Linked DNA regions of Paractinoplanes brasiliensis. The main gene of each other region encodes a partner of the protein of the gene in region 2 in a complex. Links are inferred from orthologs where the notes say so. Each region holds a gene or a part of one and is shown on either strand. Other genes may lie near its edges. The genes, in order: dnaG and dnaB.

Region 1 (3,275 bases), 1.6 Mb from region 2 along the record:
ACGACCTTCCCGTCTTCGAATGGATCCGCGAGGGCGGCCACGGTGAGCGGCGCTGTCTGGAGGCCCAGGTCATGGACTGGGCCGACGACGTGGCGTACTCGGTGCACGACGTCGAGGACGGCGTGCACGGGGGTTATCTGAGCCTGCGCCCGCTCATGGAGGACGCCGACGAGCGTGCCGCCCTGTGCGCGGACGTCGCCGAGGTGTACTCCGACGAGCCGGTCGGCGAGCTCGCGGACGTCCTTGATCAATTGCTGACCGACCCGGTGGTGACCGAGGTCGCGGGCTACGACGGCAGCTACCGCGCCCAGGTCGGCCTCAAACGGATGACCAGCGTGCTGACCGGCCGTTTCGTGGCGTCGGCAGTGGGCGCCACCCAGGGTCGTTTCGGAACGGACCCCGTACGCCGGTACGCCGCGGATCTGATCGTGCCGCGAACTGTGCGTAACCAGTGCGCGCTGCTCAAGGGCATGGCTTTGCGGTACGTGATGCGGACGCGGGCGGCCGAGCAATGGTACGAGCGACAGCGGGTCATCCTGGTTGAGCTTGTGGAGGCCCTCACGCGTACGCCGGAAGCCCTTGACCCGGTCTTTGCGCCCCTGTTCCAGGCAGCGGAAAGTGACGCCGAGGCGCTGCGCACAGTGATCGACCAGGTGGCCTCGCTCACCGACACGGCGGCGGTGAGCTGGCACGGGACCCTGGTGGCAGCGCGCGCCTGAGACGAGGCAGGATGTATGCCGTGGCGGGCAGGGTCAAGGACGAAGACATCGCACTGGTCCGCGACCGCACGTCGATCGCCGACATCATCAGCGAGTCGGTGACGCTGCGGCCCGCGGGCGGCGGCAACCTCAAGGGCCTGTGCCCTTTCCACGACGAAAAGACCCCGTCCTTCACGGTCGCCCCGGCCCGCGGCGTCTACTACTGCCACGGCTGCGGCGCGGGCGGCGACGCGATCAAGTTCCTGATGGACGCGGAACACCTCTCGTTCATGGAATCGATCGAGCGGCTGGCCGGGCGGGCCGGCATCCAGCTGCGCTACGACGAGGCCGGGGCGCCGAGCGGGCCGCGACCGCAGGCCGGGCAGAGGCAGCGGCTGCTCGCCGCGCACGCCGCCGCCGCCGACTTCTATCGCGAGCAGCTGGGCACCCAGGGCGCCCGCAAGGCCCGGCAGTTCCTGGCCGAACGCGGGTTCGGGCGTGACGCCGCCGAGCGCTACGGCTGCGGGTTCGCCCCCGACTCGTGGGACGCGCTCGCCAAGCACCTGCGGCAGAAGGGCTTCACCGCGGACGAGCTGAACACAGCGGGGCTGACCAAGCCAGCCCGGTCGGGTTCGATGATCGACAGGTTCCGCCGGCGGCTGTTGTGGCCGATCCGCGACCTGTCGGGCGACGTGATCGGGTTCGGCGCGCGCAAGCTGTTCGACGACGACGACGGCCCGAAATACCTGAACACGCCCGAGACGCCGCTCTACAAGAAGTCGCACGTGCTCTACGGCATCGACCACGCCAAGCGAGAGATCGCCAAGCGCGGGCGGGCGGTCATCGTCGAGGGGTACACCGATGTGATGGCCTGTCACGAGGCGGGTGAGCCCACGGCGGTCGCGACCTGTGGCACGGCGTTCGGCCTCGACCACATCGGGGTGCTGCGCCGCCTGCTGATGGACAGCGACAGCTTCACCGGCGAGATCATCTACACGTTCGACGGCGACGCGGCGGGGCAAAAAGCGGCGTTGCGCGCCTTCGAGGAGGATCAGCGCTTCGTCGGGCGCACGTTCATCGCGGTCAGCCCCGACAACATGGACCCGTGCGAGCTGCGGCTGGCCAAGGGTGATCTGGCCGTGCGCGACATGATCGCCGGGCGGGAGCCGCTGGTCGACTTCGCGCTGCGCCAGACGTTGCGCAAGTTCGACCTCGACACCGTGGAGGGCCGGGTCGAGGCGATGCGCCGGGCCGCCCCGCTGGTCGCCAAGATCAAAGACCGGGAGAAAAGGCCCGAGTACGCCCGTAAGCTCGCCGGCGACCTGGGCATGGACCTCGAGCCGGTGCAGCGGGCGGTCGCGTCGGCCATGCGGGGCGAGTCCGACGGCCGGGACAGCCGGCCCGCGCAGCCCGCCGAGGCGCCGCAGCGGCTGGTCGAGCGGGAATCGCTCAAGCTCGCGCTGCAGGAGCCGGTGCTGGCCGGCCCGATGTTCGACGTCGTCGGCGCCGAGAACTACGCCGACCCGGTCTATCGGTCGGTGCGCGTGGCGATCGAGGCGGCCGGTGGCGCCTCCTCGGTGCCCGGCGGGGGCGTGGTGTGGATCGAGAAGGTGCGCGACAGCTGCACGGACCTGGCCGGGCAGGGCATGATCTCGCAGCTCGCGGTCGAGCCGCTGCGCGCCGACGGGGTCGTGGAGCCGCGCTACGTGCAGATCACGCTGGCCCGGCTGCAGATGGGCGCGGTGACGACCCGCATCCGCGACCTGAAGTCCAAGGTGCAGCGGCTCAACCCGGTGGCCAACAAGGACGCCTATCTCGCCCTGGCCGGCGAGCTCTTCTCGCTCGAACAGCAGGCTCGGGCCCTGCGCGACCAGGCGGCAGGTGGACTGTGAACTTCCTTCGGCGCAAGCCCTCGCTCCCGGCGGCCCTCAAGCCGCGGCTCGATCCGGAGGAAAGGGTGGTGGCCTGGGCGCCGGTCGCGGACGACGCGGCCGTGGTGGCGACCAATCACGGCCTGTGGCTGCCCCGTGAGGGCAAGCGGCTGGGCTGGCACGAGATCCACAAGGCGGCCTGGTCGGGGCGTGAGCTGCGGATCACGCCGGCCGAGACGGCCGAGGAACGCGAGGGCTACACCGTCCTGGTCGACGGGCCGATCGTCACGGTGCTGCTGCTCGAACCCGGTCAGGTGCCCGACCAGGTCCGCACCCGGGTGACGAGGTCGGTGGCCTACACGACTCACCACCCGTTGCCGTCCGGCGGGGTGCGGGTGGTCGGCCGCCGGGTGCCGGGGCGGAACGGGCTGAGCTGGGCCGTGCGCTACGACTCGGGCACGCCGGTGACCCTGCCCGCGGTGGTCGAGCTGACCGGCGAGCTGGTGGCGACGGCCCGGTCCACGATGGCCGCGCCCGACTGATCGCCGTTTCTGTCGTACCCCCTCACTAGGGTCGTTCGCGTGGACTCCCTGATACACGCGCGCGGCCTGGTCAAGCGATTCGGCGACTTCACCGCGGTCGACGGCATCGACGTCGATGTCCGGCGGGGCGAGGCGTTCGGCTTCCTCGGCCCCAACGGCGCGGG
Region 2 (3,251 bases):
GGCGGATAAGAGCTGTTGCCGCCGGTCTGCCACGCCTCGGTGGTGGAACGCCAGACGTGGGTGCCGGTGGTCGAACGCCACTCGGTCGTCTGCCGCCAGCGAGCACCGGTCGCGCGCCACTCGGCCGTCTCGGTACGCCAGCCCACGCCGTCGGCCGGGAAGGTCGGGCGGCCCGTCTCGGCCACGTCCGACCAGCGGTTCGCCGGCTCGACGGCCTGATGCGGGTCGGATTCCGACTGCTGCGCCCACGCGTCGGCCCGGCGCTGCCAGTCGAGCGCCTCGGCGCTCGGCTGCAGGCTGCCGGTGTCCGTGAGCGACGACCATTTCGGCTCAGGGTCGGCGAAATCGGGTGAATCCGGGCTACGGGAGGAACGCGACTCGGCCGCTCGCCGCTCGCGCGACATGCGGGCACCGTAGTCCCACTCCCGTTGGTCCACCTGAAAAGCGTGCCTTCCGCGCGTCGGAACCGCAACGCCTCGGCGCGACGGCTTGCTCACGCCGGGCAGCTTTTCGCACTTGTGCAGGTCTTTTTCCCCCTCCACAGGCGGGAACTGCGAAATGCCTGCTCGGCAAGGCAGAACCTTAGCCGCCCCGGCGAGTTGTACACAGGCTGTGCACAGGGCTACCCACAGGATCGGGCGGGATGTCCACAGGTTGTCCCGAGGCTCGTCCACCGGTGCGGTTGGGCAGGTCGGGGGCCGGTTCGTAGAGTGGGTCGGCCGCGAGCGCGGGGCTTGATCGGGAGATTTTCCTGATCATGATCGGAGTCAGCCGAAAGTGTCATACCCGGGTTGTTTGATCTGGGGTGCGCGAACGGCGAGCTGAGGAGGTCCGGGGTGTCGATCACCGACGAGACGCGGCCGCCGGCCACACCGTCCGGAGGATCCGGTGGCGGGCCGGGCGGTGGCGCGCCCTCGGGTGGCGCCTTTGACAAGTCGCCGCCCCAAGACGTCGCGGCTGAGCAGGGCGTTCTCGGCGGCATGCTGCTCTCCAAGGACGCGATCGCCGACGTCGTGGAAATCCTCAAGACGCAGGACTTCTACCGTCCGGTCCACGCCACGATCTTCGACGTCATCCTCGACCTGTACGGGCGCGGGGAGCCCGCCGACGCGCTGACGGTGGCCGCCGCCCTGGCCGACTCGGGTGATCTGCAACGCATCGGCGGCGTGCCGTACCTGCACACCCTGATCGAGAGCGTGCCCACCGCCGCCAACGCCGCCTACTACGCCCGCATCGTCGGCGAACGGGCCATCCTGCGCCGCGTCGTCGAGGCCGGCACCAAGATCGTCCAGCTGGGTTACGGCGCCAACGGCAACGGCGGCCGTGATGTGGACGACATCGTCGACCTGGCCCAGCAGGCGATCTATGACGTCACCGAGAAACGGGTCAGCGAGGATTACGCCGCCCTCGGCGACATGCTGCAGCCCACACTCGACGAGATCGAGGCGGTGGGCGCGGCCGGCGGCGTGATGAGCGGCGTGCCGACCGGCTTTTCCGACCTTGACCGCCTGCTCAACGGCCTGCACCCCGGTCAGCTGATCATCGTGGCCGGTCGCCCCGGTCTCGGCAAGTCGACCGCCAGCATGGACTTCGCCCGCAACGCGGCCATCCGGCACAACTGCGCCAGCGCGATCTTCTCCCTGGAAATGAGCAAGATCGAGATGGTGATGCGACTGCTCTCGGCCGAGGCCCGCGTCCCGCTGCACGTGCTGCGTTCGGGCCAGCTCACCGACGACGACTGGAGCAAACTGGCCCGCCGCATGGGCGAGATCAGCGAAGCCCCGATCTTCGTCGACGACACCCCGAACATGAACCTCATGGAGATCCGGGCCAAGGCGCGCCGGCTCAAACAGCGCAACAACCTCAAGCTCCTGGTGATCGACTACCTCCAGCTGATGTCCTCGCCGAAACGCACCGAGAGCCGGCAGCAAGAGGTCTCCGAGCTGTCCCGTGGTCTCAAGCTGCTGGCCAAAGAGATCGAGTGCCCGGTGATCGGCGTCTCCCAGCTGAACCGTGGCCCCGAGCAGCGCACCGACAAGCGGCCCCAGCTGTCCGACCTGCGTGAGTCCGGCTCCATCGAGCAGGACGCCGACGTGGTCATCCTGCTGCACCGCGACGACTACTACGACAAGGAAAGCCCGCGGGCCGGCGAGGCCGATTTCATCGTGGCCAAACACCGGAACGGCCCCACCGACACGGTGACCGTGGCCGCCCAGCTGCACTTGTCCCGCTTCGTAGACATGGCCATCGTTTAGCGAGGTTGTAGGTTCTCACGAACCGTGCGACATTCTCAGACCTGATGCGACATGGATGCGACATGTCGCATCTTGGTGAGATTAGCAGGAATCCTGCTTATCCTCTTCCGATAGAAAAGCATTCGGGAGCTATGTCTCGTATGGCCTATATGGAGTAGGTGACTGATATGTGCGATACATCCATCGCTCAATAGGCTATAAGCGGATTCAGGTCTTAGCTGCCCAGTCACTTCGCGTGCTCGACTTGAGCGGTGGGAACTTCCGCCGGCGACGGCCTTCAAGGCGCGAGTGGTCGCTGCGCACTCGTTAGCCTTCGACGTGAAGATGGGAAAGTGGAGTCCGATCTTCCTTGGACTTCCGCTCCCGTTGAAGTGATGGCGTGTGCGGTGCCGTGGCGGGTGTTCCGGTGGTATCGAGGCCAGCGGCACTACTCCGGCTATTACTGGTCGAGTACCCAGAAACAGCACGTCACGTACGAGTCGCGGCTAGAACTGTCGCACCTGATTTCGGCCGATTTCGACCCGTCGGTGCAGGGGATAGTATCCCAGCCCTTCCTACTGGCTTTGCAGACTGACCCTGTACGAAGGCATGTACCGGACTACCTGCTGGTTACCAGCGGAAACCCGATCGTTATCGACGTGAAGCCTGCGCGGTACCTGGATCACCCCAAGATCGCTCCGACGTTGTCCTGGACGCGCGAAATCGTGGAAAGCCGGGGCTGGGAGTACCGCGTCTGCACCGAGCCACCGCCAGCCCGCATGGAAAACGTGCGTTTCCTGGCCGGATACCGGAGATCCTGGCTAATTCCCCAAGAACCTCTGGCGCGGCTGCGAAATGCGGATCTGAACGGGAGAACGCTCGGCGAAGCCTTCACGTGCCTGCCCGATCTCCCGGAACCCTACGTCCGAGCGGCCGTGCTTCACCTGCTCTGGACCGGCCACCTCGTCACTGACCTGGAGCAGCCGTTGGACTCCAGCCAGCAGATCTGGGAGCGGC

The links.
Region 1: the proteins of dnaB (region 2) and dnaG are in contact, whole or in part, in a crystal structure (PDB 2R6A), measured with the Geobacillus stearothermophilus proteins. The link is inferred for Paractinoplanes brasiliensis from one-to-one orthologs. Residues at the interface, in WP_033016901.1 of Geobacillus stearothermophilus: Ser13, Glu15, Ala16, Gln18, Glu91, Leu92, Asp94, Ala95, Val96, Pro97, Thr98, Ala99, Ala100, Asn101, Tyr104, Tyr105, Ile108; in WP_049624496.1 of Geobacillus stearothermophilus: Lys456, Leu457, Leu458, Pro459, Ala460, Asn463, Ala464, Leu467, Leu535, Leu536, Ile537, Ala538, Gln544, Glu545, Asp548, Tyr549, His552.

What each region holds. Positions count from the first base shown.
Region 1 is NZ_SNWR01000001.1:1,982,734-1,986,008, reverse strand. Bases 198-3,160 are described here. They hold dnaG (DNA primase), read left to right. Parts: upstream 198-730; coding sequence 731-2,590; downstream 2,591-3,160. Other genes in these bases: C8E87_RS08575 (ABC transporter ATP-binding protein), read left to right, coding at 3,151-3,160; C8E87_RS08580 (hypothetical protein), read left to right, coding at 2,587-3,111; C8E87_RS08590 (deoxyguanosinetriphosphate triphosphohydrolase), read left to right, coding at 198-719. Also shown: more of C8E87_RS08590, read left to right, coding at 1-197; more of C8E87_RS08575, read left to right, coding at 3,161-3,275. UniProt on the Escherichia coli protein: RNA polymerase that catalyzes the synthesis of short RNA molecules used as primers for DNA polymerase during DNA replication.
Region 2 is NZ_SNWR01000001.1:3,571,808-3,575,058, forward strand. Bases 107-3,045 are described here. They hold dnaB (replicative DNA helicase), read left to right. Parts: upstream 107-836; coding sequence 837-2,255; downstream 2,256-3,045. Other genes in these bases: C8E87_RS15945 (hypothetical protein), read right to left, coding at 107-437; C8E87_RS15955 (TnsA-like heteromeric transposase endonuclease subunit), read left to right, coding at 2,588-3,045. In the rest of the region: more of C8E87_RS15945, read right to left, coding at 1-106; more of C8E87_RS15955, read left to right, coding at 3,046-3,251. UniProt on the Escherichia coli protein: The main replicative DNA helicase, it participates in initiation and elongation during chromosome replication. Travels ahead of the DNA replisome, separating dsDNA into templates for DNA synthesis.